DNA from 2 places in the Pseudomonas sp. P65(2024) genome. Region 2 is predicted to be linked to the other one. Evidence: predicted binding sites of a transcription regulator. Region 2 holds the regulator's gene; the other holds the start of a gene.
The links. The regulator FliA, encoded in region 2, starts transcription of late flagellar genes. The targets are predictions, from matches to a motif close to CTAAAGTTTNNNNNNNNNNNGCCGNTAA.
Positions count from the first base shown of each region.

Region 1: the regulator FliA is predicted to act here: its motif matches at 1,775-1,802, upstream of AC25MA_RS13920 (flagellar protein MotY).

Region 1 covers NZ_JBLIYX010000008.1:205,249-208,658, reverse strand. Annotated here, with positions in the region: gene AC25MA_RS13925 (argininosuccinate synthase) at 1-632, opposite strand, end outside; gene AC25MA_RS13920 (flagellar protein MotY) at 761-1,738, opposite strand; gene pyrC (dihydroorotase) at 1,869-2,915, shown strand; gene rnt (ribonuclease T) at 2,975-3,410, shown strand, end outside.
Region 2 covers NZ_JBLIYX010000018.1:107,995-111,404, reverse strand. Annotated here, with positions in the region: gene AC25MA_RS21480 (chemotaxis protein CheA) at 1-219, opposite strand, end outside; gene AC25MA_RS21475 (protein phosphatase CheZ) at 232-1,020, opposite strand; gene AC25MA_RS21470 (chemotaxis response regulator CheY) at 1,040-1,414, opposite strand; gene fliA (RNA polymerase sigma factor FliA) at 1,518-2,258, opposite strand; gene fleN (flagellar synthesis regulator FleN) at 2,255-3,088, opposite strand; gene flhF (flagellar biosynthesis GTPase FlhF) at 3,203-3,410, opposite strand, start outside.

The sequences.
Region 1 (3,410 bases), on a different contig from region 2:
GAGACGCTCCAGCGCCACATGTCTTCCTCATGCTCGGTCCAGGTATCTTCCAGGACACCGCCTTCGTAGGAGATGTGCAACAGGTTGGCGTCCATCGAGTACGGCGATTTCTTCTTGCCGTGGCGCTCGATCGGGATGCCGTGCTTCTCGGCATAGTCCATCAGCTTCTCGCGGGACAGCAGGTCCCACTCGCGCCACGGGGCAATGACCTTGACGCCTGGCTTGAGCGCATAGGCACCCAGCTCGAAGCGCACCTGGTCGTTACCCTTGCCGGTGGCACCGTGGGAAATGGCGTCGGCGCCGGTTTCGTTGGCGATCTCGATCAGGCGCTTGGCGATCAGCGGACGGGCGATGGAGGTACCCAGCAGGTACTCGCCTTCGTAGACGGTGTTGGCGCGGAACATCGGGAAGACGAAGTCACGCACGAACTCTTCGCGCAGGTCGTCGATGTAGATTTCTTTCACGCCCATCGCCTGGGCCTTGGCGCGGGCCGGCTCGACCTCCTCGCCCTGGCCGAGGTCAGCGGTGAAGGTCACCACTTCACAGTTGTAGGTGTCCTGCAGCCACTTGAGAATCACCGAAGTATCAAGGCCGCCGGAATACGCCAATACGACCTTTTTTACGTCCGCCATGCCATCACTCCACGGGGTTGTACGGAAAGCCGTTGATTCTACCGGCCTTGCCGAAATATTTACAATGGGGCGACAGCTTGTGACGACAAAGCGACAGGAATTGTCGAGAGCGCGACCCGTGGTCGCTCTCAGGACTTCGCCGAAGCGGACGGCGTGGCAGCCGCCGCAGGCGTTGGCGCAGGTGTGGTAGCCGTGGGTGTCGGGGTCGACGGCGGCACCGGCGCTGCCGGTTTCTCCACCGGCTTCTCGACCGGCGTCACGCGCTCGAGCTGGATGTTCACCCGGCGGTTGCGCGCGCGGTTGGCGGCACTGTTGTTCTTGGCCAGCGGGTAGCGCTCACCATGGAAACGCACGGTGATCTGTTCTTCCGGCACACCATGGGCCTTGAGGTACTCGGCCACCGCCAGCGCCCGTCGACGCGAGGTGTCGCGGTTGGTCAGACGATTGCCGCTGTTGTCGGAGTGACCATTGAGTTCGATGTGATTGACCGTCGGATCGGCCTTCAGGTAGTCCAGCAGCACATCCAAGCGCGCGCGCGCCGAGCTGTCCAGCTCGATCCCGCCCCCCGGGAAGCCGACCTGGGTCTGGCGGATCTGGTCGTAGTTCATCGGCAGCAGCTTGGCGGCGCACAACTGGTAGTCGCTGTAGGCCTTGGCGAAACTGACCGGCATCACATGCACTTCCATCGGTCGGCCACCTTCGCCGCGGTAGTTGCGCACCACGGTGCTGCGTCCATCGAGCAGGCCGTTGATCAAACGGCTGGCCTGGCCCTGACTGGAGGTGAACAACACCCCGGTACGGGCCATATGCACCGCACCAAGGTTGATGTCGCCGCGCCCGGGCTGCCAGGGCGCGGCGGCGGCCAGCAAGGTGGCGGAGCCGGCGCCCAGGATATTGCTGTCCGAACGCAGCTGGAAGGTTGGCTGCTCGCCGGCGCGGCGCACGAACTCGCCGCTGCCGAAACCGTCGATCGGCTGGATCAGGCGACATTCGAACTGGTCACCCTCAACTTTCCAGGCGACGTTCTCCACGCGGGTCTGGAAGGTCATTGCCCCGGCCGGCAAGCTGGCAACGAGGGTGAACAGGGCTAGGTAACGCTGGCGCACGGTCGGCTCCACAGATTCTGGCGGCTTACCTGAACGCTATCGGTCGCCCGTCGGAAAACTTGATAGCCGTGCTCGAACAGGGGTTTTCCGGTAGCATTGGCTTCTGAGTTCGACCCGCCTGGAATCTCCAATGTCCGATCGCCTGACCCTCCTGCGCCCCGACGACTGGCACATCCATCTGCGCGATGGTGCCGTTCTGCCACACACCGTCGGTGACGTGGCGCGCACCTTCGCCCGCGCCATCATCATGCCCAACCTGGTTCCGCCAGTGCGCAACGCCGTCGAGGCCGCTGCCTACCGCGAGCGCATCCTTGCCGCACGTCCCGCCGGCAGCCGCTTCGAGCCGCTGATGGTGCTTTATCTCACCGACCGTACCAGCGCTGACGATGTGCGTGCCGCCAAGGCCAGCGGGATCGTGTACGCTGCCAAGCTTTACCCGGCCGGCGCCACCACCAACTCCGATTCGGGCGTGACCAGCATCGACAATATCTTCCCGGCGATCGAGGCCCTGGCCGAAACCGGCATGCCCCTGCTGGTGCACGGAGAAGTCACACGCAGCGAGATCGACGTGTTCGACCGCGAGAAGCGCTTCATCGACGAGCACATGCGCCGCCTGGTCGAACGCTTCCCGACCCTGAAGGTAGTGTTCGAGCACATCACCACCAGCGACGCCGCGCAGTTCGTCACCGAGGCGCCAGCCAACGTTGGTGCGACCATCACTGCCCAGCACCTGCTGTACAACCGCAATCACATGCTGGTCGGCGGTATCCGCCCACACTACTACTGCTTGCCGATCCTCAAGCGCAACACCCACCAGGTGGCGCTGCTGGATGCCGCCACCAGCGGCAATCCGAAGTTCTTCCTCGGCACCGACTCGGCGCCCCACGCCAAGCATGCCAAGGAAGCCGCCTGCGGCTGTGCTGGCTGCTACACCGCTTACGCCGCCATCGAGATGTATGCCGAGGCGTTCGAACAGCGCAACGCGCTGGACAAGCTCGAGGGCTTCGCCAGCAAGCACGGCCCGGACTTCTACGGCCTTGCTCGCAACACCGACACCATCACCTTGGTCCGTGAGGAATGGACCGCGCCGGACAGCCTGCCGTTCGGCGACAACACCGTGATCCCCCTGCGCGCCGGTGAGAAATTGCGCTGGCGCCTGCTGGAGGACAACGCGTGAGCGAAGACCTGTACGAAGACGACCAGGACAGCCAAGTCAGCAGCGGCTCGCGCCACCCCATGGCCGAGCGTTTTCGTGGCTACTTGCCAGTGGTGGTGGATGTCGAGACCGGCGGTTTCAACAGCGCCACCGACGCGCTGCTGGAGATCGCCGCCGTCACCATTGGCATGGACGAGAAGGGCTTCCTGTTCCCCGAACACACCTACTTCCACCGGGTCGAACCGTTCGAAGGGGCCAACATCGAGGCGGCCGCGCTGGAATTCACCGGCATCAAGCTGGACCACCCGCTGCGCATGGCGGTGAGCGAGGAAAGCGCACTGACCGATATCTTCCGCGGCGTGCGCAAGGCGCTGAAGGCCAATGGCTGCAAGCGGGCAATCCTGGTCGGGCACAACAGCAGCTTCGACCTGGGCTTCCTCAATGCCGCGGTGGCGCGCAACGACATCAAGCGCAACCCGTTCCACCCGTTCTCCAGCTTCGATACCGCCACCCTCG
Region 2 (3,410 bases):
CACGTTCTCGGCAATGTGGCAGCACTCCACCAACTCATTGAGCTGAAGGAAGCCGGCGCCCCCTTTTACAGTGTGGAAACCGCGGAAAATCGCATTGAGCAGGTCCGCGTCATCGGGCCGGCTTTCCAGCTCGACCAATTGCTCGGACAGTTGCTCGAGGATTTCGCCGGCTTCTACCAGGAAATCCTGGAGGATTTCTTCATCGGCGCCGAAGCTCATTAAACGTGCTCCTTAAAAACCCAGGCTGGACAACAGATCGTCGACATCGTCCTGGCTGGACACGACGTCTTCACGCTTATCGGCATGAATCTGCGGACCTTCACCCCGAGTCGGATGTTTTTCTTGATCTTTTTCAGCGCGCAGCTGCTGGTGGTCATGTTCGATCCCGGCAAAGCGGTCGACCTGGCTTGCCATCAGCACGAGCTTGAGCAGATTGCTTTCGACTTCGGTGACCAGCGCGGTCACCCGTTTGATCACCTGGCCGGTGAGATCCTGATAATCCTGGGCCAGGACGATATCGTTGAGATGGCCGGCGACCTTCTGATTACCTTCGGCGCTGTGCGTCAGAAAACTGTCCACACGCTTGACCAACTCACGGAATTCCGGCGCTGCCACCTCACGGCGCATGAACCGCTGCCAATCGGCGGACAGGCTCTGGGCCTCGGCGGCGAGGTCGTTGAGCACCGGGGTGCAGGCCTCTGCCAGGTCCATGGTGCGGTTGGCCGCACCTTCGGTGAGGCGAACCACGTAGGAGAGGCGTTCAGTGGCGTCGGTAATCTGCGACACTTCCTCGGCCTGCGGCATGGACGGGTCGATCTGGAAGTTGACGATTGCACTGTGCAGTTCGCGAGTAAGCTTGCCAACTTCCTGATACAGCCCGCGATCGCGGGTCTGGTTCAGTTGGTGGATCAGCTGTACCGCATCACCGAACCGGCCGCGCTCGAGGCTCTCGACCAGTTCCTGGGCATGCTTCTTAAGGGTTGATTCGAACTCACCCAAAGAGTTGTTGGTTGACTCCATTGCGCCCCCCAGACGTGACTCAGCCGTTGACGCGTTCGAAGATCTTTTCGATCTTTTCTTTCAGCGCCACGGCGGTGAAAGGCTTGACCACGTAGCCGTTGACGCCGGCCTGGGCAGCTTCGATGATCTGCTCGCGCTTGGCTTCTGCGGTGACCATCAGTACCGGCAGGTGCTTGAGGCGCTCGTCCGCGCGAACAGCACGCAGCAGGTCGATACCGGTCATGCCCGGCATGTTCCAGTCGGTTACCAGGAAGTCGAAGTGTTCGCTGGTGAGCATCGGCAGTGCCGTGTTGCCGTCATCAGCCTCCTTGACGTTGGTGAAACCCAGGTCACGCAACAGGTTCTTGATGATCCGCCGCATCGTCGAAAAGTCGTCAACGATGAGGATTTTCATGTCTTTGTTCAATTAGACCTCCAAGCAGTCTTAAACGCGCTCGGCGCCGAGCGCGCACTCAATCAATTCGGCACCACAAAAAAACGACTGCATCAAACCTGGTTCAACGCGCCCGCCATTCCCCCAGGCGGCTGCGCAGACGCGCCGCGCACTGGCTGTGCAACTGGCTGACACGCGATTCGCTGACCCCCAGGACCTCACCGATTTCCTTGAGGTTCAGCTCTTCGTCGTAGTACAGCGCCAGGACCAGGCGCTCGCGCTCCGGCAGGTTGGCAATCGCATCGGCCAGGGCGGCCTGGAAGCGCTCGTCCTCCAGGTCCCGCGATGGCTCCAGCTGGCCGCTGGCTCCGTCCTCGTGCAGCCCCTCGTGTTCGCCGTCCTGCAGCAGGTCGTCGAAACTGAACAGGCGACTGCCCAAGGTGTCGTTCAGAATCCCGTAGTAATCATCGAGACTCAATTGGAGTTCGGCAGCAACCTCGTGATCTTTAGCGTCGCGCCCTGTCTTTGCTTCAACACAGCGGATCGCGTCGCTGACCATACGCGTGTTGCGGTGCACCGAGCGCGGTGCCCAGTCGCCCTTGCGCACTTCGTCGAGCATGGCGCCGCGGATGCGGATGCCGGCGTAGGTTTCGAAGCTGGCGCCCTTGCTGGCGTCATACTTGTTGGCCACTTCCAGCAGGCCGATCATCCCAGCCTGGATCAGGTCCTCGACCTGGACGTTGGCCGGCAAACGCGCCAGCAGGTGGTAGGCGATGCGCTTGACCAGCGGCGCGTAGCGCTCGATCAGCTCGTACTGAGCGTCCTTGGCGGCCTTGCTGTACATCTTGAAACCGCTCGCGTTCATAGCACCGGCCCTGCACTGGTGGGCTGCACCAGGCGCTCGACGAAGAATTCCAGGTGTCCGCGCGGGTTGGCAGGCAGCGGCCAGCTGTCGACCTTCTGCGCAATGGCCTTGAAAGCCAGCGCGCACTTGGACCGCGGGAAGGCCTCGTATACAGCCCGCTGCTTCTGCACGGCCTTGCGCACACATTCGTCGTACGGCACGGCACCGACGTATTGTAGGGCGACGTCAAGGAAACGATCCGTGACCTTGGTCAACTTGGCGAACAGGTTGCGCCCTTCCTGCGGGCTCTGGGCCATGTTGGCCAGCACGCGGAAGCGATTCATCCCGTAGTCGCGGTTGAGCAGCTTGATCAGGGCGTAGGCGTCGGTGATCGAGGTAGGCTCGTCGCACACCACCAGCAGCACCTCCTGGGCGGCGCGGACGAAGCTGACTACCGAGTCACCAATACCCGCAGCGGTGTCGATCACCAGCACGTCGAGGTTGTCGCCGATCTCGCTGAAGGCCTGGATCAGGCCGGCATGTTGGGCTGGCGCCAGGTGCACCATGCTCTGGGTGCCGGAAGCCGCCGGGACGATGCGCACACCGCCAGGCCCCTGCAGCAGCACATCGCGCAGCTCGCAGCGACCCTCGATGACATCGGCCAGGGTACGCTTGGGCGTGAGCCCCAGCAGAACGTCGACATTGGCCAGGCCCAGGTCGGCGTCCAGCAACATGACCCGGCGGCCGAGCTCGGCTAACGCCAGAGACAGGTTCACTGAAACGTTAGTCTTGCCGACGCCACCTTTGCCACCGGTCACGGCGATCACCTGTACGGGATGCATGCTACCCATGTCTGTTCTTTACCTTGTCTCGCTTGGACCCAGGCCACATGAGGGGCTGAACGTTCAAGGCCACGGTACGGCCGGGCAACCCCATGATGTAGGTACTTTGCACAGTATTCACCCTCAACCCGCACGCTTGCCAGGGTTGTGGTAGAGATCAGCGAACATGTCGGCCATGGCCTCGTCGCTGGGCTCGTCCTGCAACTGCACACTGACCGCGCGACTCACCAGCTGGTGCTTGCGCGGCAGTTGCAGGTCGTCAGGAATGCGCGGCCCATCGGTCAGATAGGCCACCGGTAGTTCATGACTGATGGCTAGGCTCAGCACTTCG